DNA from 3 places in the Anoxynatronum sibiricum genome. Region 1 is predicted to be linked to each of the others. Evidence: riboswitches for the same ligand, from Rfam matches in the RefSeq annotation. Region 1 holds a riboswitch; each other region holds the start of a gene.
What was found. A riboswitch is a leader RNA that binds a small molecule or an ion and turns the genes downstream of it on or off. The one in region 1 is predicted to bind cyclic di-GMP.
Positions count from the first base shown of each region.

Region 2: it holds a riboswitch for cyclic di-GMP, as region 1 does, so the genes downstream of both, AAIG11_RS12495 (LPXTG cell wall anchor domain-containing protein) here and AAIG11_RS12055 (hypothetical protein) in region 1, are expected to answer to the same signal.
Region 3: it holds a riboswitch for cyclic di-GMP, as region 1 does, so the genes downstream of both, AAIG11_RS10195 (response regulator) here and AAIG11_RS12055 (hypothetical protein) in region 1, are expected to answer to the same signal.

Region 1 covers NZ_JBCITM010000012.1:92,107-100,290, forward strand. The annotation lists gene AAIG11_RS12030 (YczE/YyaS/YitT family protein) at 1-436, shown strand, start outside; gene AAIG11_RS12035 (hypothetical protein) at 478-1,251, shown strand; gene AAIG11_RS12040 (PAS domain-containing sensor histidine kinase) at 1,414-2,943, opposite strand; gene AAIG11_RS12045 (carbohydrate kinase family protein) at 3,099-4,067, shown strand; gene AAIG11_RS12050 (pseudouridine-5'-phosphate glycosidase) at 4,192-5,139, shown strand; cyclic di-GMP riboswitch class I at 5,290-5,394, shown strand; gene AAIG11_RS12055 (hypothetical protein) at 5,552-5,761, shown strand; gene AAIG11_RS12060 (hypothetical protein) at 5,758-5,961, shown strand; gene AAIG11_RS12065 (DUF3870 domain-containing protein) at 6,119-6,580, shown strand; gene AAIG11_RS12070 (aminotransferase family protein) at 6,804-8,162, shown strand.
Region 2 covers NZ_JBCITM010000013.1:84,089-92,272, forward strand. The annotation lists gene AAIG11_RS12480 (AfsR/SARP family transcriptional regulator) at 1-791, shown strand, start outside; gene AAIG11_RS12485 (class D sortase) at 843-1,532, opposite strand; gene AAIG11_RS12490 (hypothetical protein) at 1,564-1,701, opposite strand; gene AAIG11_RS12495 (LPXTG cell wall anchor domain-containing protein) at 1,746-3,920, opposite strand; cyclic di-GMP riboswitch class I at 4,079-4,171, opposite strand; gene AAIG11_RS12500 (aldehyde dehydrogenase family protein) at 4,548-5,987, opposite strand; gene AAIG11_RS12505 (iron-containing alcohol dehydrogenase) at 6,037-7,209, opposite strand; gene AAIG11_RS12510 (hypothetical protein) at 7,263-7,838, opposite strand.
Region 3 covers NZ_JBCITM010000009.1:84,344-92,527, forward strand. The annotation lists gene AAIG11_RS10190 (NusG domain II-containing protein) at 134-571, opposite strand; gene AAIG11_RS10195 (response regulator) at 682-3,678, opposite strand; cyclic di-GMP riboswitch class II at 3,864-3,949, opposite strand; gene atpC (ATP synthase F1 subunit epsilon) at 4,198-4,608, opposite strand; gene atpD (F0F1 ATP synthase subunit beta) at 4,617-6,014, opposite strand; gene atpG (ATP synthase F1 subunit gamma) at 6,051-6,971, opposite strand; gene atpA (F0F1 ATP synthase subunit alpha) at 6,990-8,184, opposite strand, start outside.

The DNA.
Region 1 (8,184 bases):
GGGAACACTGGGCAATATGGTTTTGATCGGGTTGTTCATCGATTTTCTCATGCTCAACGGGCTGGTGCCCCACATGCAGCATTTTTTAACCGGTGTGATTCAAATGGTGGCCGGGCTGTTTGTCATCGGCCTTGCCAGTGTCCTTTATATTGGTGCCGGCATGGGCTGCGGCCCACGGGACGGCTTGATGGTGGCTCTCTTGAAACGCACCGGCCGTTCAGTGGGGACAATTCGCGGCCTGCTGGAAGGGGCTGCCCTTGTTGGCGGTTGGCTGCTGGGCGGCACCGTGGGTCTGGGAACGGTCATTACAGCAGTTCTCACAGGGCCGGTGGTGCAGTTATCTTTCCGTTTGCTGCGATTTGATGTGAAAAGCGTTCGCCATACGTATGTGGACGAAGATTTGAAAGCACTGGGAAGAAAACTGAAAAAATCATAAATGGTTTCAATCAGTCAAACATTGAAGATGGAGGGATCTGATTGACAGTAGAGGTTCATAAAAGCAACCTGGCAAAAATCCAAAAGAGGAAGCAGTTTCAACTCACCCTGTGCATGATTGTGGCCTTTCTTGTCATTTCGGTTCAGTCCGTTGTGGCTGCCGATGCGCTTTACAGAATGCTTCACGGTGAACAGACTGTCTTGCTGCTGGGAGAAATCACCGGCGCAGGGGAAACGCAACTGGATGTGAAAGTCATTCGCACCTTTCAGGGAAAAGCCTCAGCAGATACCATTCTGGTGGACAGGCATTTCACTTACTTCGGTATGACCTCAGAAAACGGAAGCCCCCAGGTGGGGGACTTTGCCATCATGTCACTGGACCGGGAAGGCGAAGCATACCGCCCCGCCTGGTATATGGCCAGGGCCGACAGTGGTCATTTTCGTACCCTGTCCCTGTACTATGAAGAAGAGACAGGCGGACGGGGGGATCTGGCCGCCCTGAAGTATTACGTGAACACCAACGGACGTCATAACGATTTCTATTTTGACGGCGAGCAGGTTTTCGCCCGGCGCAGCCTGCTGGAGGATGTGGATGTATCCGATGGCCCTGTCCCATGGGAGGAAGCAGCGCCACCGGCAGCAGAGGCGGTCAGTGATCCGGAGATGACGGACAGCGAAAAAAACGCCTCTGGCGGATTCACCTGGGGTGTCTTTTTTAGCGGTGTGATGGTGATCTTTTTCGTGCTGGTGATCTTTGTGCGGTTGCGCATGGTTTTTTTAACCCTGCGCCATCAAAAAAAGCAGTCGGGTCAATAGGAGTTCATTAAGAACAACCACCTAACCCTCAGCGCCTGCTGTTTGAGCGCAGTGAGTTCAGGTGCTGCTTTCGAGAATTTCGACTAAAAAAACACAAGACTGGAACCTGCTGGCCTGGCCAAGTTCCTTTGTCTTCAACATTTAACCGCCCAGGCGGTTTTTTTATTCGCACTGACCCATCTCCACTCGGCAGGTGAAGCAGCTGCCTTTGCCAGGCTGACTTTCAGCCTGAAGGTCTCCCTGCATCATGCGGGCCAGCTTGTGGGTGATGGAGAGTCCCAGACCAGTGCCGCCATATTGCCGGGTGGTGGCAGTGTCTGCCTGTTCGAAAGGATCAAACAGACGCTGCAGCTCTTGCGGGTTGATACCAATGCCTGTATCTGTCACCCGCAGCTCCAGGGTAAAGCGGCTGTTATTCAGCGGTGTTGCCTGCACATGAACCTGAACACTTCCTTCGTGGGTGAACTTCAGGGCATTGCTCAACAGATTATTCACAATCTGCTTCAGGCGCAGTGTGTCTGCCTCCAAGCATTCGGGAATATCTGGGCCAAGGGTTAGCGCAAGGGTCACCTTTTTTTCTGCGGCAGTGATCTGAAAGGGTGCCAGGGTGTCTTTCATAAAAGAAGGCAGATGAAAGGGGTGGGGGTCCAGCTGCAGCTTGCCCGCCTCCATTTTTGACAAGTCCAGCAGATCATTGATGAGATGAAGAAGTGATTCGGCTGAGGATTTCAGATGATAGACATACTCTGCTTCCACAGGGGGAAGATCGGCAAGGTCCAACAGTTGGGAAAAACCAATGATGCCATTGAGAGGTGACCGCAATTCGTGGCTCACATTGGCAAGAAAACGGCTTTTGGCCTGGCTGGCAGATTCAGCAGCTTCTTTGGCTTTCACCAGTGCTTCCTCTGCTTGACGACGCCAGGTAATATCCCGGGCGATGCCTGCATAGCGCACAATTGCATGGGCCTCATTGCGAACGGGAATGAAGCGTGAAAAAATCCACCTGATTTCGCCATTGGGGCGGCAGATGCGGTATTCACGCTCAAAAGGATGCTCCATTTGCCGATCGCTGCCAAGGGAAACCAGAGTCCGGTCATCTGGGTGAACGCTCTTTAAAAAGATGGCGGGATCAGCATACAGGGCGTCGCAACTCTGGCCCCAGACCTGTTCGAAAGAAGGGTTGACATAAAGCACTTTTGCTTCAGCAGCTGATTCCAGCCAAAAAACTTCGTCCATGTTTTCGGTGATTTGACGCAGCTTCTCTTCATTGTCCTGGGTTTGGGCCATGAGCCGGTCCCGTTCCATCACCAGGCGGTTGGCACTTAGTGCAATGGTTTTCAACTCCCGGTAGGGGATAGCAGCCACGTCGATTTGAACCGGCTGGGTGGCTGCTTGAGAAAAAAAGGCTGCAAATTCCTGAAGCAATTGGTCAATGTGGCGAAAATGGCGGTTGATGATCACGCCGGCAGCAGTGATCACTGCCAACACCACCAGCAGGACAGTCAGCAGGCTCTCCAGTAAGACCTGGGAAAAACGTTCCATGGTAAGGACGCCAAAGACATGTACATAGAGGCCGATGAAAAAAGCCAGCAATATGACAGTGAGCAGCAATGGAAGCAGAATGAACCAGCGCAGGATTGCTTGCCGCAGGCTTGAAGATGATTTCTTGGGCATGAAAATTCCCCGTTTCATGTATTGGTAAAAGATCACTCTTATTGTACATGAAGAAATGAACCTGGGCAATTGAGGGATGGGAAGACATGACGTTTTTAATGTGGCCGGGTATTCAGCGCAATCCGGTTCATCTGATAAGAATCAGATGACATGAGTGTTGAAAATAGGGTATGATGACAGTAGTTACAACAAGGGGAGGAATGGGCATGGGCAGTTGCGTGGCAGCCATCGGCGCTGCCAATATTGATCTGTTGGGATTTACCGACAAAACCCTTCGCATGCGGGATTCAAACCCGGGCCGCATCGAATCATGTCTGGGGGGCGTGGCCCGTAACATTTCAGAAAATCTGGTGCGTCTGGGGATCTCAACCAACCTCATCACAGCCATTGGAGATGATGCCGGCGGCACCCAGATCCGTGAATCCTGCCGGCAACTGGGAATCGATCTGACATGCAGTCTGGAGGTGGCAGATCATCCTTCTTCCACCTATATGGCCATGATGGATGAGCAGGGAGATATGGCCCTGGCTCTTTCAGATATGCGTATTTTGGACCGGCTGAAAGTGGACCATCTGAAAACCTGCGAACCGTTGCTGGAAAAAGCCGCTGTCATTGTGGCAGATGCCGGGCTGACAACCGAAACCATGGCATGGCTGGTGGGTCGGTGGCCTGAAAAACGCATTTATCTTGATCCCGTCTCCATCGGAAAATGCCGACGGATGGAAATGCTCACAGGCCAGTTCCATTGTATCAAAATGAATCGCCTGGAAGCGGGATACCTGGCAGGGATGACCATCAGCGGCAAGACTGATTTGGAAGAAGCATCCCGCCGCCTGCTGAACAAAGGTGTGAAAAAGTTGTTCATTACCCTGGGAGAGCAGGGGGTGTATTATGCTGATGAAGCACTGCAGGGCATGACACCCGCTATTCCCCTGCAGCCGGTAAATGCCACAGGTGCAGGGGATGCCTTTACGGCCGCCGTGGTTTATGGTGACCTTCAGGGCTGGTCCATGGCAGCCACTGCAAGATTTGCAGTGCGGGCGTCGGCAGTGGCCCTTTTAAGCAGGCACACCGTCAGCGAAGACATGTCTGTGGAGACAGTCAACGCCCTTAAAGACAAGCTGACAACGAAGGCCACATAAAGCAGCAGCCGATTGCATGAGGGGGAATTCAACTTCATGCAAGCCGGTGTGAAGGTAAAAAAATCCATGAAAGGCAGCTGACGCAACAGCTGTTTTCAGGAACGATCAAAGGAGATTGATGAAAATGGAATCGAATCAGCTATTAAAAGATCGGCTGGTCATTGCACCGGAAGTGAAAGAAGCGCTTCAGCAGGGCAAACCGGTGGTGGCTCTGGAGTCCACCATTATCACCCATGGCATGTCTTATCCCGAAAACATTGAAAGTGCGCAGACTTCTGAAACGATGATCCGTCAGGAAGGTGCTACGCCGGCCACCATCGCCGTTATTGGTGGAAAAATTCGTGTGGGACTGAACGCAGATGAACTGACCTATATGGGGAAAAACAGCAGTATTCGAAAAGTGAGCCGCCGGGACTTGCCCATGATTGTGGCCAAAGAACTGGATGGTGCCACCACTGTGGCCACCACCATGATCGGTGCCAGTCTGGCAGGCATTCGGGTATTTGCCACGGGGGGTATTGGCGGGGTTCACCGGGGAGCCTCGGAAACCTTTGATGTTTCTGCAGATCTGATGGAGCTGGCACAAACCCCGGTGGCAGTGGTTTGCGCCGGTGCCAAGTCAATCCTGGATATCGGACTCACCCTTGAAGTGCTGGAAACTCACGGTGTGCCGGTGGTTGGCTATCAAACCCAAGCATTTCCAGGATTTTATGTGCGGGACAGCGGCTATGGAGTGGACGACTGTGTCGAGGATGTGAAGGAAATCGCCCGGGCCATGCAGCTGAAATGGCGGTTGGGCTTAAAGGGTGGGATGGTGGTGGCCAACCCCATTCCAGAAGCATATGAAATGGATCCGGTGCTCATCGGCAAGAGTATCGACGAAGCAGTTGAAGCTGCTGAGGCACAGGGTGTTCGGGGAAAAGAAATCACGCCTTTCATTCTCGCCTGGCTGCACAGGGCAACTGAAGGTAAAAGTCTGGCAGCAAACAAGCAGCTGGTGTATCATAATGCCCGGGTGGCGGCTCACCTGGCAGCGGCCTATGCGTCACTGGAGACGCAGGCTGCCGAATAAAGCAACCAGTATGCAGAGAGCCCATTAAAATGAGCGGAAATTCACAATTGTTGGACGAAAACCTTTACAAAAGGAACAAACCCATGGTATAATGTTGACATAAGATAGGACTCCGGCACCAATTATAAAAAGTTGGAGTTGAGTTCAATAGTCTGAAAATGGCAAAACCGTCCGAAAGGCGGTGACGCAAAGCCACGAGTCTACGTTCCCAGCCAATGAACCAGGGGAGGGGAATATGATCGTCGGGTTGCCTGGGACTGGTGGCAGTGCCACCAATGATATGAGTCACATCCGGCGACCCGTTTTCACTACGGGTCGCTTTTTGCACATCTCCAGGGAAAACCTTTGCATATACTTCATTGACAGATGCTGGTTCTGATACCATCAAAGATGAGATAAGGAGAACTGGATCATGGGAACACGGATATTGAAAACAGCTGCGTGTGATGAGAATATGTGCTTAGCCGAACACTTGATGAACCCTTTTGGCGTGGTGATTGTGCCGGCAGGAACGCATCTGACACCGGGATTAAAAATAACACTGGCAGCAATGGGGATTGACAGAATTCCCGTTCGCGAAATGGACAGCAGGGAGAGCTCATGGAGGAGGAACAATGCATGAAAAAAGAACGGATTCCCATTGACAAATGTGACGGCAGCATGGTTTTATCAGAAGATCTTTATAATGATGTGGGTTTACTCTTATTAACCAAAGGCACCCGGTTAACCCAGGACAAAGTTTCAGTGCTGGTACGTCGGGGGGTTACCTGCGTGCCGGTGGAAGTGGAACAACTTGAATCGATGCAAATCGGGGCACAATGACTCGGGCTGAGGCTGTTTTCTGCAAAAATAACCACATTGCGTCAAAAGCACCTTAAAAAAAAGAATGAAAGAATCGTCAGGATTAACCGTTTTCGGATTATTCCTGTTTTTTTTGCCTTTTTCCTTGCAATACAAACGTTTTCAGGGCAATATTGAAATGAAAACGTTTTCTTCTATTGAAATATCATGTGAAGATGTGTATAATTTTAAACAAGAATCTTTCGAATATTTCGCAACGGTGGTGAAGCAAATGAACTCCTATCCAAAAGAGACGGTCTACTTCATTTCTTACGCCAAACTGCCGGGCGAAATTCCGGCGGCAACCATGCATCGTGTGGTGGGGATTGGACTCATTATCCACCAGGAAACCGGTGAAATTCTGGATGTTTCCTGCACGCTGCTCACCCGGGAAGCCCGAGAGTTTCTGAAAGCAGTGCTGCAGGGCCATAATGTCCACGAAGAGGAATCAGAGGCCATTGTGGAGCTGATACGAAGCCGTTACCATGGGTTGGCTCAAAAAGCTGTCTGTGTGGCCGTCAAAGGCTCCATTGAGCGGTACTTTCAGTGGAAAAACTCCGGGCAGTCCACAGAACCGGTATTAAACGACAAAGAATCCTGAAATAAGAACTGAATAAGATCGCCTGATCTGCTGCTTTACTGACATCCATGATGATCACCCCATCATGGAAAAGTGAGTGAAATCCAGTAATACAGGATCTGGTTTACGCTGTTGTCACCCTATTCAATGGGCAGCAGCCACCAGAACCTGTTCTGCTGGATTTTTTGTCGTCTTTATGAACCTTTTTCATGGTTAGACGAAGCATCAGAAAGGGGGAAAATGCATGAGTCAGAACAAAGCGCCAAAGAACCATGTGTTTTATCGAAACCAGAACTGGAAGTATCCCCGAATTGAACGGGGAGAAGGTGTATACCTTGTGGGTGAGGATGGCAGGCGGTACATTGATGCCTGTTCAGGATCTGCCGTCGCCAATATTGGCCACGGCAACAAAGAAGTGGCAGCCTTCGCCAAAGAACAAATGGAGCGGGTGGCCTTTACTCATCTGTCCCGGTGGACGGTGGACACCATTGAAAAATGCGCTGAAAAAGTGTGCCAATGGACGCCGGGAGATTTGAACCACGTCTATTTTGTCTCCGGCGGTTCGGAATCGACAGAAACCGCCATTAAAATGGCCCGCCAGTACTTTGTGGAGCGGGATGGTAAAGACAGTCCCAAATGGAAGGTGATCACCAAATGGAACTCCTTCCATGGCAATACCCTTGGCGCCCTTTCCATGACCGGTATTCCGGGACGCCGGCAGATTTATGAGCCCATGCTCATTGATTTTCCCAAGATCCCTCAGTTTTACCATTACCGCAATCCCTGGAATGCAGCCACCCTGGAAGAAACCAGCCGGCTGGCAGCCCAGGCGCTGGAAACAGAAATTCTGAAGCAGGGTGCGGCATCTGTTGCTGCCTTTATTACAGAACCTGTGGTGGGGTCGGCCATACCGGGAGTTCATCCTGACAAAATCTATTTTGATATGGTACGTGAGATCTGCACCAAATACGATGTGCTGCTGATTATGGATGAGGTCATGGCGGGATTTGGCCGTACGGGTAAACATTTTGCCTCCGACCACTACCAGGTGGTGCCTGACATCATCACCTGTGCCAAAGGCATGAGCTCAGGCTATACACCCATTGGAGCCGCCGTCTGCAACGAAGAAATATTTGACACCATCATGGTAAAAGGTTCCGGTAATTTTATTCACGGCCATACCTACGCCAGCAATCCCCTTTCCTGCGGCATTGCCTGGAAGGTACTGGAGATTATTGAACGGGAAGGCTACGTGGCCAATGCCGACCTTCAGGGCGCATACTTTGGGAAACGCCTCGAAGAGCTGTACCGGTATCCCATTGTGGGAGATATTCGGGGCAAAGGCCTGATGATGGGAATTGAATTTGTGAAAGAAAAAACAAGCAAAGAACCCTTCGACACTGCAGTCAATTGCAAAGGTAAGTTCACGATCAATTGCCTGGATGCGGGACTGGTTCCCTATCCTGGTGGTGGATCGGTGGATGGCAGCCGGGGAGACGATACCCTGCTGGCACCACCCATTACCATCACCAGGGAAGAGGTGGATGAATTGATGGAAGGTCTGCACACAGCCATTGCCAAAACCTGTGAGGAACTCCTCTAATGGGAGACGGTCATCAGGGAAT
Region 2 (8,184 bases), on a different contig from region 1:
GCACCGATCAGCAGTGGGTTTTTCCGGTACGCAGTCACTATCGCCGCCAGTATTTGAAAGCCGTGTTGTCATCCACAGGTTTGTTGATGGAGCTTGGTCAGTTTGCCGAAGTACTGCGAGTTTGCGAGAAGGCCATTGAACTGGACATCTATGAGGAAGAATTTCACCTTCGTCTGATGGAATCGCTGCTTCAACTGGGAGAACGCAAACAGGCACTTACTCATTATGAGTACATTACCGGTTTCTACTATCAGGAGTTGGGCCTGAAACCCACCCCTGCTTTGAAGTCGCTGTACAAGCGCATGCTTTCGACCCAGCCCACCCTTGATTCCATGGATGCCCTTCATGCTGATCTGGATGGGATTGACCCCCTTGAAAATGCCTATTTTTGCAATCCAGATGTGTTTAGATCCATCTACGAGCTGGAACGCCGCCGCAGTGAACGCAGCGGTGCCCAGGCGGTGGTGGGCATGGTTACCATGAGTCATCCCTCATCTGCTTCTCACGGCAAACAGCAACAGCGCATGCAGGCCTTGCAGCAACACCTGCTGCACCATCTTCGAAAAGGTGATACCGTTACCCGTTGGAACGATTCTCAGTTTCTGGTTCTCCTTCCAGGTCTTAATACCGAAACCATGGAGGCGGTGTTGCAACGCGTCATTCAAAAATTCCCCCGGGAAAATCCAGACGACTTGACCCGTATCAAGACTCACTGTCATCTGATTTTGCCTCCGGCGCAGCTTCCCCCGGGTGACTTTGCTGCTGCAACCCCTTCTTCCTTTGCTGAGTGAAACCTCCTTTTTCCAGCCATTATATTCGGTTCTCAAACAGCAACAGCAGGCTCAAGAGCCTGCTGTTGCTGTTGTTTGTTCATTTGCTTCCTCTTCAGACTCCACCATGACACCGTGTATAATCAGCCGATGAGATGCCACATAGATGGGGTCGCAGGTAATCAGCGTGACCACCTTATCCCGGCTGTTCCGGTTTAATACCGACAAGTCTGTGGGCTCCACCACTTTAATTTCATAAACGCGGTACACATATGTTTCTTCAGGTGTTGTGATATGAATGGTATCACCCAGTTTCACCTCGTTCAGCCGATTGAAGAAACGCCCGTAGGTATGGCTTCGGTGGGCTGCAATGGCAGCATTGCCAATACTGCCAATGGGTGAAGTGCCGTCCAGCAATGCCGCTGCTGTTTTAAGATTATGGTCACTGGCACCCTGTACCACCGGCATCTTTGCATCAATTGCTGGAATTTCCAAACTACCCAGCAACGCGCCTTCTTCCGCTGGTCTTATTTCCTCCGGCGATGCTTCATAGCCCTGTACTTCCTCTTCATAAGCCGTGAACATCTCCTGCAGTCCCTGATATGCTTCCACCGTTTCCCGTTCCAGCTCCAGCTGAGTCAGTTGTTCCTCCAGCTCAGCCATCAGTCTGGCTTCTTCCCGCTGTTCAATATAACGATTGACTGCCGGATAAAGCGCGATCATCAGTCCGGCGACGATCAAAATAGTGGAAAACTTGCGCATGGTCACCCCTCCCCGATTTGAAACATTCGATTCACGCTATGCGTGGCATTAATGACTCTTCAAGTACTGCCAAATCAGCTTTTCCACCTTGCGACGAAAAAGGAGAGATCAGTTGCATCTCTCCTTTATTGTATACCCATTCTCTCTTTTGTCTATCTTTTCCGGCCATTCACATATCATTTACATCTTTTCTCCATACAAACTGCAATGCTGCTACACTTCTGCATTTTTTCGGAAAAGAAAACCTACTGCCGCCAGCAATATACCTGCAATATAGTAGTAGGCTGGATTCCCTTCGCCAGTCTGTGGAAGCACCGGGACTCCAAGGGGAATCACTTCATCCAGTACAATCACTTCGTCAGGATCGGACTGGGGAACTACCGGGGCTGCCAAAGGAATCGCAGGATCGTCAATTGTCACTGTTTCTGTCAGAACAACCACTGGCTCGTCAGGATCATCTGCCGGGTCATCAGGGTCATCAGCGGGGTCTTCCGGGTCTTCCGGGTCTTCCGGGTCTTCCGGGTCTTCCGGGTCTTCCGGGTCTTCCGGGTCTTCCGGATCTTCCGGGTCTTCCGGGTCTTCCGGGTCTTCCGGGTCTGCCGGGTCATCAGGGTCATCAACGGGGTCTTCCGGGTCTTCCGGATCTTCCGGGTCTTCCGGATCTTCCGGGTCTTCCGGAATCAATCGATTGATGATAATAATCGTCATGTTTTCCATCCCTGGATTGATAAAGAAGATGATTCCCTCATCAACACCGTCATCTTCTCCAAGCAGCCAGATGCTTTCACCAATCTGGTATCCCACCAGCTGGTAACCATCAGGTACATTTATTTCTTCAAGGATATATGCTCCAAAATCCAATCCTTCCACCATGACATCATTGAGTTGGCTCAGGTCATCAAATGATTTTGGAAACTCTTCTTCATCTTGCACTTCTTCAAGAATGGATACCATATCCATTTCTGTCAGTCTGACTTCAAACTCAAATACCTGTTCATCACTTTCAACGACATTGTCATTTTCATCGATCACTCGCTTTTCAACAGTCACTGTCGGCGGTTCCTCTTCGCAGGGTGTTTCAGGCAACACTACCCGTGCACTGTGGAGGCGCTGCGTGCTTTCAAAGGCTTCGCCATGATGCGGCGGTATTTCCACCAAACCCGGTTCCCATTCGCCTTCCACCAGTCGATAGGTGTAAAGATCGATTTGAACAGGTTCGCAGTCGCGAGGGGTTTCCACCTCTAAAATAATGGTTTCAGGTCCTTCAAATAAATGGTGATCATCATCGAACCAGCTTTGCACTTCATAAGGTTCACCATTGTGTTGCACGTCGGTTCCAGGCGGGTACTGGTAACTGGTAAGATGGAACCCAATGCAGTAACCCTCATTGACGGTGATTTCCACACGATTGTTGTCCAGCCATGTCACTGTAAAATACTGATTGCTGTAAGGCTGGTTAAGCTGAATGCTATCGATGTAGATGACGGCATCCAGGGGAACCATGATACAATCGGGTTCAATGTCATTTTCAAGGCAAACATGGCTGAGTACCAGTTTGGCACCACTGCTGCCTGCTGGGACTACCAGAAATGCGTCCACCAGCACGTCGTGTTCCGGTGTGCCCACAAAGAAGTGTTGTACTTTACCGTTTCCAACAGACTGTCCAACAACCATTTTGGTGCCGGCATTCTGAAAAGTTGCTTCCAGCATTAGGGGTCCTTCATCCCCCTGAAGCTGATTGGCCACGAAATGCCATACAACCGGATCTGTCAGCCCACCACAATCAGAGTCATTCTCAAATTCAGTGCTGGCTGCATTTCTGTGAGGACTGTGGAGCTCAACACGAACTTCTTCCATGATCACTTGCTGTACACCGCCCAAGGGAACAGGAACTTCATCGACATTTTCAAGCTCTTCCTCTTCTTCCTGTTCTACTCCGTTATCACCAGTGGTTTCATCTGTGGATTCTTCCCCAGTGTCATGATCGGCAGTTTCTTCTTCGTTTGCTTCTTCATGTGTTTCTTCGCTTGCACCATCATTGTCAGTTCCTTCATCAGCGAGTTCTTCATTAACTGCTTCTTTTTCATCCACTGATGATTCTTCCTGAATGGTGTCATCATCGACATCAGATTCATCTGCTTCTGTCGATTCGCCGGAATTGTCCGGTTCTTCCGCAGATGCTTCATTATCTTCATTGTCCTGCGCATTGCTCTCATCGCCAGCTGCTTCATTTGATTCTTCTGCCACCGCTTCCTCGGGCACCGAATCAGCAAATACAAAACCCACGCCCATACTGGGAATAAATCCATAAAAGGCTACCAGTATAACGACGATCCAAACGAATAATTGCCTTATGCCTTTTTTTCTGATTTTTTGTCTGCTTCTCATACGACTCACTCCTCTCGCAGGTCACAAAGATGTGATCACTCTTCTCTCAATGGTTTTCAGTCACCAGAACCCCTGAGTCACTTCTTCGATTTTTCACCTTTATATCGACCCCCTTGACATCAGCCTTTTTTGAAAATAAAAAAACTGCCAAAAATTATCTTGGCAGCCGGACGATCGTGACACCTGAATACCGGTGTGTTAGACTCTTGACTTTGCGTCCCATCCTTTCGAATGGTTTGCCTTGTTTTGATATTAATTATCATTATCTTTAATTTAATGATACCTCTCTCCCATGAATCTAAACAGTGTTTTGTATAAAATGCCTGAATTTTCCTTCTGTTTTCAACATTTAGGACGTTTGTCATTTTTTCGTCTGCAACCCCTGAGGTTCATCTTTTTCTTGCTCAACTTGCCAGATTGCTGGCGAATGTGCCGCGTTAAGCGGTGATTCATGCTTGTTCAGATATCCTCCCTTAAACCTTCTATCCATTGATTTATCTGTATCCTACGACATAAAAAGAGAAATTCCTTTATGATTCTCAAAGAAATTTCCCTTTTTTCATCCTGTTATGTGGTTTTGATGACTTTGCCTTCAGTCTGGAATATCTGCGTATGTTTTAGTTATAGTTAAATAGGATATTGTTTTTTGCGTTTTGCCATTGTAACCCACTTTACTTCTGTGAGCTCTTGTATCGAGTATGCACCGCCTTCTCTGCCCTGACCACTTTCTTTCGTTCCACCAAATGGACATGCTGCATCTGCGTCCACAGAGCTGCCATTTACATGAACCATACCTGCATCAATGTTTTCAGCAAGGAACAACGCTTTTTCATAATCATTGGTAATCAGGCCTGCGGAAAGCCCATATTGAGTATCATTTGCGACTTCCAAGGCTTCCTGCACATCATTTACAGGGATAATTGAAGCAACAGGACCAAATGTTTCGTCATAGTATATCTTCATATCCTTTGTAATATTTGCAAGAAGCGTAGGTTTAAACAGTCGTCCTTCGTATGTGCCGCCTGTGAGAAGTTTTGCTCCTTTTGCCAAAGCATCCTGAACTTGATCATTAATGATATTTACTTGTTTGTCACTAATGATTGGCCCAATAAATGTTGATGGGACATTTGGGTCTCCAACTGTTAATGAAGAAGCCAGTTCAACCAGTTTCTTGGTAAACTCTTCCACAACAGGCTTCTCCACAATGAGACGGTCTGCCGACATACAGATCTCTCCCTGGTGAAGATAGGCACTGAATGCCGCAACTTTAACAGCATAATCAATATCTGCATCAGCAAGAACAACAAGCGGGTTCTTGCCGCCCATTTCAAGATAGTATTCCTTCAAATTGGATGCAGCTCTTTGAGCCACATGCTTTCCTGTTTTGGTTTCACCGGTAATGGCAACAAAGGAACAACGCTTATCGTCAATAAGTGCATCACCTAAAACGCTTCCCGGCCCTGTAATGACGTTAAGTACACCTGCAGGAATATCTGCTTTTTCGAAAACCTCTGCTATTTTCAAACCTATCACCGGAGTTTCGCTAGCAGGCTTTAAGACAACAGTATTACCTGTTGCAAGACCGTATGCCACTTTATACATAGACAAAATCAGCGGGAAATTCCATGGAGAAATACATACAATGGTTCCTCTTGGCTTTCTAAAGCTCATGGACAATGACGTTGGATCAGTATGGTATGTTTCACCTTTCACACTTTTAGCATCTCCGGCCGCTGTATTAAGCAAATCTACTGTTTGCGAAATCTCGAACATTGCTTTCCCAAAAGAACTTCCACCTTCATTAATCAACACCTCTGCAATATCCATCTGGCTCTCTTCCATAATGCGTGCAGCTTTTAACAATATCTTCGCTCGTTCTGCAGCTGGTGTGGCTGCCCATGCTTTGCGAGCTTCGAAAGCTGCACCCATGACGACATCAACATCTTGAACACCTGCTTTTGGAACTTTTGCATACACTTCATTGTTAAATGGGTTTATATCGTCAAATGTCTCTCCTGATATAGAGGGAACCCACTTACCGCCAATAAACATTTTGCACTCTTTCATTCAACTCATCCCTTTCACTTGATTATTTTTTAATAGTTCAACCATTCATTTATAGGTTAAAAAAATCTAAGAATATTTTTTCAACATCTTCGTAGGCTGCAGGTCTGGCATTGGTATTTATCACACCGTCACCAAGTGCTCTTTCAACAAGATCAGGTATCATGTCTTTCGTCATATGAACATCATCCAGATGTTTTGGAACACCAACATCTTCACATAGCTTTTCAACCAACTCAAGGGCTTTTTGAGCTGCCTCTTCGACTGGCATGTTATTGATATCAGCTCCCATAGCTTGCGCAATATCAGCAAATTTCTGTAAACGTACAGGCATATTGAATTTCATTATTAGAGGCAGCAGTACTGCATTAGCTAAACCGTGGGGCGTTCCAAAGAAAGCGCTTAGCTGATGTGCCAAGGCATGACAAGCGCCTAATCCATTAAGACTAAATGATGTTCCAGCCATCATAGAAGCCGTTGCCATCTCTTCTCTGGCTTTTAAATTATGTGGCTCATTAACTGCTGTTCTCAATGTCCTACTAATCATTCTCACTCCATGTAGCGCTAAAGCATCGGCCGGAGGAAACTCTACAATTGAAGTATACGCCTCAATGCAATGTGTCAATGCATCAATTCCTGTGAATGCTGTAAGATTTGCCGGCATTGAAACTGTTAACTCAGGGTCAATTATTGCCACATCCGGTATTAGCAAAGGACTTAACACGCCAAATTTCGTTTGTTTCTTGGTGTCTGTGATAACACCAACATAAGTTACTTCCGTACCGCTTCCTGATGTTGTGGGAATGGCAATTAATGGCAGCAACTTAGGAGTTATTTTCATTATTCCACCAATGGCTATATCATAGTCATTCACTGTCCCGCCATGAGTGTAAACAACATTTGCTGCTTTACCTGTATCAATTGGGCTTCCTCCACCAATACACACGATAACTTCCGGATTTTCCTCTTTCATAACGGCTACAGCATTATGAACCATTTCTTCGGTGGGATTAGGTCCAATTTCAGAAAACATACTAACAACCAAGCCCTGTTTCTTTAAGTCAATCATCGTATCCTTTACTACAGGAAATTCTTTCATGACATTATCTGTAATGACAAGAGCTCTGGTTTTCTTCATTTCTTTAATGATTTCGCCGAGTTCTTTTAATGATCCTGCTCCAGAAACAACCCTTTTAGGCCAACAAACGAACGAATTAGCTGCCATTTTGTTTTCCTCCTTTTTCTACATCATGTTATTGTGGACATAAAAGACACGCATTATTCAGCTGCTTCAATACTAATTTCATCTGGCTTAGAGATTTTACTCATAACAAATACTGTTATAGGAACAAAGATTGTGCCATAAGCTGTGCCAATCAGAAAGAAAACAGCCCCATACAACCAGTTATAGTTAGTAGGGTCACCAGGATCTTTTAAAGCAAACCAGATGCCATAAGTTCCAAGTGTCATTGCCACTGCATTAAAGTATGTTTTCTCTAGAACAACTACATGAAGGAGTGCAAGTAGGTATGTCACCGCCAATGCACATATACCGAACGCAACCAAAGCGCTGACACCATTACTCATTAAAACACCAAGCAGTCCAAAGAAAATCATTCCATACAACGGTCCAACAGCTGCACTGCAAAGCATATTGGGCAACGTCTTAAAGCTTCCTTGCTGAGCAACAACCAATCCAAGTCCCGCAAATGCACACCACAGCAAATTAAACAGTGGAGACATGTTTTGAGGATTAGCGGGATCAAAGCCGAATACTGCAGCCCAGATGATGCAAAAGATCGAGATAAATACTGTGACTACTGTAGCTAAAACGAAAAGAAATTTTTTGCTCATTTTTTTCCTCCTCAATAATTTTTTAGTAAATATTTGTGCTTTTCATTTCCAGTCCCGGAACAGATCTGCAAGCTTTATGACCCTGCTAAACTACTCTGGCTACCAGTTGTCAATGAATGTGTGTTGTTATAATGATCATATATAATTGAGTATCTTGCGTCTTTGTGTATCAGCACGAAAAAACGGACTATTAATTGTATTTTCATACAATTCATAATCCGTCGAAGATTTAGTCTGTACAATGGAGGATTAAGTCCGTATAATGGTGTCAAAAGATGGCGAGCCAACAACTCATATCTCCAGCTGGAGTATAAGTGACAAGCAAATACCACACCGAGGAGGATGA
Region 3 (8,184 bases), on a different contig from region 1:
TGTTCCTTCTGTTTCCTTGGTTGTTCCACGCCACGTGATTGCTGGCGGTTCCGGCACCATCAAAGACGATGCTGATTAGCCATCTTTCAGTATAGCAGAAGAAAGCTCCGGGGACAATTCCCAATTCAGCTTTTTAGTAAACAAGGGTGTCAATTTCAGGTGTATCTTCGGGAATTTCATCGAACTCGATGGTGATATAAAGGCGAATGGGCAGTGAGATGATCATTTGGTACGGCTCCCGGATCCATCCCATGTCTGCATGAATGGACAGGGGTGATATTTCCTGGGGCAGCCGCTGCAGGCGCACCGCGCCATCCAACACTTCCAGGGTGGCGGTAAAGTCACGGCCGCTCACTTCGATGGGAAAGTCGATGATTTCCAGTGCGTCTGTTTCTGGCATGGGGATGCGGTGAATCACCTGCCCATCCATGGTCACCACAATGGTTTTTCCATTGCCCGACGCCTCTCCCAGCATCAGGGGCACGGCAAAAAGAGCCCCGAGACTCACCAGGGCCACCAGCACAATCAGTATGATATCTCCCGGCTTCACGGGATGAAAACGCTTCAGCATCATGTGATTCCTTTCCGGCCCTTTTTCCTTCGGGGAAACGGGCTGCCACTTAGGCTACCTTCTGATTATATCGAACCCCCCCGTGAAAGACAAGCGAAAAGGGTTTAGCATCATTCTTTGGGTTGACTTATCCAATTTTTCTGATTGTACATTCTCAATGTTTCTTTTAGTTCATCAAAATGAAAAGGTTTGGCCAGAAATCCATCCATGCCCGCTTCCAGGCATTTCTCCCGGTCTCCAGGCAATACTTTTGCGGTGACAGCAATGATGGGTGTGGCTCTACCCTGCGCTCTCTCGATCTGCCGGATCCATCTGGTGGCTTCATAGCCATCCATCACAGGCATCTGACAATCCATCATAATCATTTGGTACTCAGTCTCTTTCACCATATCCAAGGCCGCCTGCCCATCTATGGCCGTGTCCACTTTGCATCCCATCTTTTCCAAACTCATTTTTGTCACCAGCCTGCTGGAGAAGTCGTCATCCACTACCAGTATTTTGAACGTTGGGGGAGTGGCCTTTTTAGCTTCACAACAATCCTGTTCCATTGGATACACATCTTCTCTTGATTCTCGGGGCAAACCAAGGCAGCAAATCAAGGTAAACGTACTTCCCTTTCCTGGAGTGCTGACAACCGCCAAGCTTCCCCCCAGCATAGCAGTCTGTTCCTTAGCCACAGCCAAACCCAACCCCAAACCCCCATAGACCCGGGTGTGAGATTCATCTACTTGGCTGAACTGTTGAAAGATGTAGTCCATCTTTTCCGATGGAATACCGATACCTGTGTCTTTGACATCAAATCTGACATTGATGCGTTCATAGGGCATCGCATCTTCTGCCGGTCTGACGGATATCTCAACAAGACCGACATCTGTAAATTTAACCGCATTTCCCACTAAATTTCCCAAAATTTGTTTCAGTTTGAAACGGTCACCCACCAATTGTACCGGCAGCTCCTTGGCTACAGTTGCCTTTAAATGCAGCTTCTTGTGTGCAGCAGCCGCTTGGTGAAGGCCAATGACTTCATCGATGAATACTTCCAAGTGGAAGGTTTCTTCTATGATCTTCTGTGTTTTCTTTTCCAAGCTTGTATAATTCAAGATATCCCCCACCACTCGGGCTAATGACCGGGATCCTTCCATGGCAATATGAACAAACTCTTGCTGTTCTTTATTAAGATCAGTGGATCTCAGCAACTGAATCATTCCCATAAGCCCATTAAGAGGTGTTCTTAATTCATGGCTCATATTGGCCAAAAACTGGGTTTTGGCTTTATTGGCAGCTTCTGCTTCTTCCTTTGCCCGGGTTAACTCCAAGGTCGCTTTTCTTTTTTCTGTCACGTCATCTATGATCACAGCAAACCTGTTGGTTTGGGGAGAGTAAGCTTTCACCTGAAAGTATTTATCCAGTTCAACTGAATATGCTTCAAACTCTCGGGATATGCCAGTAAGCGCAACTTCACCGTATTTTTGAATCCAGTAGGCTTCTGTGTCTGGCAGCACTTCCAGCACGGTGCGCCCAATCAGGTTTTCTTGGCGCAGGCCAGTGATCTGCTGATAACTGTCGTTGACACTTAAGAAACGATAATCCACCGGTGTTCCCTGTTCATCGCATATGATTTCATGGAGGGCCAGTCCCAGCTGCATCTGTGAAATCAGCAGGCTGGATTCCCGTTCTTTTTCCACCAGCTGCTGACCGAGAGCCTTATGGGCTAAAGCTTCTCCAATCATTGCAGCCACTACCTCCAACAGCTCCACCATCTCCCGGGAAAGCGATCCGGAACGGGTGTCTGCCAGGTATAACAGTCCCACGATGTCTTCTTTTTCCCGCAAAGGAATCAGCGCCAGGGATGCATACTGTCGATTAAGGCAACTGTTTCGCAACTTGAAAGCCAGGTGTTCAGAGGACTCTTCGTTGAACACAACACCCAGCTCATTGGTCCAAAGGCTCCCCATGGGTGTCGTGTTGGGATGATCTGCCGGCATATTCCCGGACAACACCTGACCACACATACAGGATAAGAAGGGGTGGCCATGTTCATCCCGGAGCACCGCCCCATCCCCATCATGGATCAAGAGGGTATTAAACACATCTTCTTCCAACTTATGCCTGCCGGTTCGAACCATAAAGGGGTAGTCCTCCCCCTTTTTCAAACGAATACCCACTACTTCAAAGCCAGCATATTTCTGGATGGTTTCCGATACATGATGCAGGGTGGTGTCCAGATCCATTTTTTGATTAAAAACTTGGAGTACTTTCCACCCCAGTTCCCTGTAAAGATGAGCCAGGTACTGGCTGGTGATGTCTGTCATGGTGCCCAGGGTTATGTGAGTGGCGTTTCCCTGGCTGTTTCGAAGGGTTTTCCCCCGGGACAGCATCCACACCCAAGTGCCATCTTTTTTTCGGATGCGAAACCTGTTTTCATAGATACCAGGGGAGCCGTCAGCAATGTATTGATTAAATCCTTCCATTTCTCCTTCCCGGTCTTCCGGGTGAATAATTCCGCTGAAAAAAGAAGGGCTGGTGAAACCTTCTCCGTCAGTGTAATCCGCCGGATCGTATCCCAGATAGGTGAAATAGGTGTCGCTGAGGCGTTCCATTTTCTTTCTGTCATCATATTCCCACACACCTGTGTTGGTGGCATCCAGAATTGATTCGTAACGGGACTCCATATGCTTAACCGCATTCTCACGGTTTAAGAAATCCGTCACATCCCGAAAGTACTCCACCACACCGGTAATATGTCCCCCTTTGTCACGCAGTGGAGAAGCAACGACTTGCAATGTTCTATTGTGGTTGTCCTGATCATGGAACAACTCTGTTTTTTTAACCAGTGTGCCGGTTTTGATGGCTTCCAGTGCATGGCAATGATTGCAGGGCTCCTGCCGGCCATAGTGCACCTGGTAGCAGGGTCGCCCGATTTCCTCCCGATTTTTGCTCCACCGACGGGTAGTCTCATTCTGCAGTTGAATGATCAAGTCCAGATCCATCACCCGAATACCGTCCTGGATGGCATCTATCACGGATTGCAACTGCTGTTGGTCTTTTTGATAAGCCCTTCTTGTGATCTGCTTTAATTTTTGTTTGTTTATCTTAAACTTCTTCATAGCGTGCCTCCTGCTTGCTTATCTCCAGCTTGTATATTTCCGTAGCTACTGCCTTTTACTGCCGAAACCAGAAAGTGAAGTGCCTTACACCAAAGATCCTGGCTATGAAGTCTTCGACATTTTGATCATTTCGTCTGCAAAATATCATCACCATGACGCACAGTAATTAAATAAAAACGACCACTAAAAAAAGTGGCCGGTTACGCTACTCACTCCTCCAGGCTCATAAGCGTCCAAATTTAAGCCGGGATTCTTCGTGTCCAATAATAAAAGTATCTGCTTTTGTTGTAAACCGACTTTTTTGATTGATTAACATTTCTCAAATCATTGATATCTTGCTATTATTATACCACTTCATCATTAAAACAAATACTTTAAAATAGTCGATTTTGCTGCAAAATAATAGTGAACCTATGACGTTGTGTGACTATTGACCCCAAAGAAAAAGACCACCGCCGGAAAGCGATGGTCTTAGCTTGCATAATGGGTCTTATCACCTGATGAGTCTTATCACTGGTTCTACTTTTGATGATGTTCGTACTGTTGGATTCTGTTAAGTGCTTTGGTGAGGGCAGCCTTGGCCCGGTCGATGTCCACCTGGTCCGACTTAGCCTTCAACCGTTCCTCTGCCCGTTCCCGGGCTTTTCGGGCGCGCTGGATATCGATTTCTTCAATCCACTCCACCGCTTCTGTGATCACCAGTGCGTGGTCGCCACGAATTTTCAGCACGCCGTCGGCACAGGAGGCTTCTCTCACTTTGCCTTCCTGAACAATTTTGATGCGTCCCACTGCCACCGGCGCCACCATGGGAATGTGCTCATTCATCAGCCCCACGTCACCGGAAGCGGTGCGCACCACTGCCATGTCTACTTCTTCGTCCAGAAACACTCTGTCTGGCGAGACAATTTCAAGATGCAGTTTCGCTGCCACAGGGTCACCTACTTTCCAGCTTTCGCTTTTTCCCGGGCTTCTTCAATGGTGCCCACAAAGAGGAAGGCAGATTCGGGCAGATCATCATGTTGCCCGTCCAGGATTTCCCTGAAGCCCCGAATGGTGTCTTTCAGCGGCACATACTTTCCTTCCATGCCGGTGAACTGCTCTGCCACGTGGAAGGGTTGTGACAGGAATCGCTGCACCTTTCGGGCGCGGGCCACAATAAGCTTATCTTCCTCAGACAACTCGTCCATACCCAGAATGGCAATGATGTCCTGGAGTTCTTTGTAACGCTGCAGCACCGATTCCACGCCGCGGGCCACATCGTAGTGCTCCTGGCCCACAATCACCGGGTCAAGAATCCGGGAGGTGGAATCAAGAGGATCCACTGCTGGGTAAATGCCCAGCTCGGAGATCTGTCGGGAAAGAACAGTGGTGGCATCCAGATGGGCAAAAGTGGTGGCCGGTGCCGGGTCTGTCAGGTCATCCGCCGGTACGTAGACTGCCTGTACCGAGGTGATGGAGCCCTTCTTGGTGGAAGTGATCCGCTCCTGAAGCACGCCCATTTCTGTGGCCAGGGTGGGTTGGTAGCCCACGGCACTGGGCACACGGCCCAACAGTGCCGATACCTCCGAACCTGCCTGGGTGAAACGGAAGATGTTATCGATGAAAAGGAGGACATCCTGCCCCTCTTCATCCCTGAAATACTCGGCCATGGTGAGACCGGTGAGCCCCACCCGCATGCGGGCCCCCGGCGGTTCGTTCATCTGACCATACACCAGGGTGGTTTTGTCGATAACACCAGATTCAATCATTTCGTAGTAGAGGTCGTTGCCTTCACGGGTTCGCTCCCCCACACCGGCAAACACGGATAGTCCGCCGTGTTCTTTGGCAATGTTGTTGATGAGCTCCATGATAATAACGGTTTTGCCAACGCCGGCGCCACCGAAGAGACCAATTTTACCACCCTTGGAGTAGGGGGCGATGAGATCAACTACTTTGATCCCTGTTTCCAGAATTTCTGTGGCGGTTTCCTGATCTTCAAAGGCAGGTGATGGCCGGTGAATGGGAAAATGATGCTCTGATTCAACCGCTCCCTTTTCATCCACAGGTTCTCCCAGCACGTTCATGATGCGGCCCAAAGTGGCTCTTCCCACTGGCACAGTGATGGGGCCGCCGGTGTCAGTGCCGTCCATTCCCCTCACCAGTCCTTCGGTGGAACTCATGGCCACGCACCGAACCGTGTCGTCGCCCAGATGCTGGGCCACTTCGGCAATGATTTTTTCATCATCTTTATAAATTTCAATGGCGCTGAGCAGTTCCGGCAGCTGTTCGTTTTCAAACTTTATATCCAATACAGGGCCAATGATCTGCACCAGTTTTCCGATGTTTCCTTTCGGCATTGCTTCCCCTCCTTTTGCTTGTCCGTACGGCGACGCCTATTTCAGCGCCTCCGCACCGCCGACAATTTCGGCAATTTCCTGTGTGATCGCAGCCTGACGGGCCCGGTTATACTGGAGCTGCAGCTTGTCGATCATGTCTTCCGCATTGCTGGTGGCACTTTCCATGGCCACCCGGCGGGCTGCCTGTTCACTGACGGCTGATTCCATCAATCCACCGTAAATCATACTGTCCAGATAGCTGGGGACCACCCGTCCCAGCACTTCTGCATCTGAAGGCTCATAGATGGCGAGTTCCCAGTCATCTTTAGCTGCTGCTTCACGGCGCATCTGTTCTTCTTCCATCAGACTTTTATCGGTATGGAAGCAGGTTTCCAGCGCTTCCTCATCCAGGGGCATCAGCTTCAGTACTTTGGGTTTGTAACTGATGGTGCTTTCAAAGTGGGTGTACACCAGGTAGATTTCGTCCACTTCTTCTGCCTGGTATTTTTCCAGACAGAACCGTCGAATTTCTTGGGCGTCAATGAAATCAGGCACTTCTGCCAGACCCAGGTAAGACCGGGGAACTTCCACTTCACGCCTTGAAAAATAATCCCAGGACTTCTGCCCCACCGCCACTACACAAGTGGCTTTTTTTTCCTGCATATGTTCCCAGGCTTGTTTCACAACATTTGTGTTGTAACCGCCGCAAAGACCGCGGTTGCCCGCAATGACAATGTAACCGGTTTTATTGATGGTTTCCCGGGGGGTTACCAGAGGATGTTCTGTCCCCTGAAGCTCTCCCAGAAATCCCAGCACTGCCTGCTTCCATGCCCGGGTAAAAGGCCGGGATTCTTCCAGTCTTCCCCGGGTTTTTCGCAGTTTTGCCGAGGCCACCATTTCCATGGCCTTGGTGATTTGTCTGGTACTCTTGACACTTTTGATGCGGCGTTTGATGTCCCGCATTCCTAATCCGGCCAATGGGTCACCTCCTGTTCCTTATTCCTTTTCTTTCAGGAACTCAACCTTGTATTCCTCAATGGCTTTTTTCAGGGTTTCTTCCGTGGCTTCATCCATGGCACCCTGTTCGCGAATGGTTTTGCCAACTTCCGGGAAATGGCTGCGCATATAGACCATGAGACCGGCTTCGAAATCACGGATGTCTGTGACTTCCACGTCTGCCAGATACTTGTTGGTGACCGCATAAATCATCATGACCTGTTCTTCCACCGGTACCGGCTGGTACTGGGGCTGTTTCAGGATTTCGAGGATGCGTTCCCCCTGGGCCAGTCGTTCCTGGGTTTCTTTATCCAGCTCAGAGCCGAATTGGGCAAAGGCTGCCAGTTCCCGGTACTGGGCCAGTTCGAGGCGCAGTTTTCCTGCCACTTTTTTCATCGCTTTGATTTGGGCGTTTCCACCCACACGGGATACAGAAATTCCCGGGTTCACCGCAGGACGCACCCCAGAGTAGAACAGCTCTGACTCCAGGAAAATCTGACCGTCGGTGATGGAAATCACGTTGGTGGGAATATAGGCCGAAACATCTCCTGCCTGAGTTTCAATGATGGGCAGTGCTGTCAGTGATCCAGCACCCCGCTCATCACTGAGTTTGGCAGCACGTTCCAGCAGGCGGCTATGTAAGTAAAATACATCGCCCGGATACGCTTCACGGCCCGGCGGACGGCGAAGCAGCAGTGACATGGCCCGGTAGGCCACCGCATGTTTTGACAGATCATCGTAGATCAACAGCACGTGCTTGCCCTGCTCCATGAACTCTTCACCCATGGCACAACCGGCATAGGGAGCTATAAACTGGAGCGGTGCCAGCTCACTGGCAGTGGCTGCCACAATAATGGTGTAATCCATGGCACCGTGGCGATTGAGAACATCCTGAATTTGGGCCACTGTGGAGTTCTTTTGGCCAATGGCCACATAGATGCAGATGACATCGGTGTCTTTCTGATTGATGATGGTGTCAATGGCGATGGCAGTTTTCCCCGTTTGCCGGTCACCAATGATCAGCTCCCGCTGGCCGCGGCCAATGGGAATCATGGAGTCGATGGCTTTGATACCAGTTTGCAGCGGTTCATGAACAGATTTTCGGGCAATGATGCCCGGGGCTACCCGTTCCACCACCCGGAAGTTGTCCGTTTGAATGGGACCCTTGCCGTCTATGGGCTGTCCCAGGGCGTTG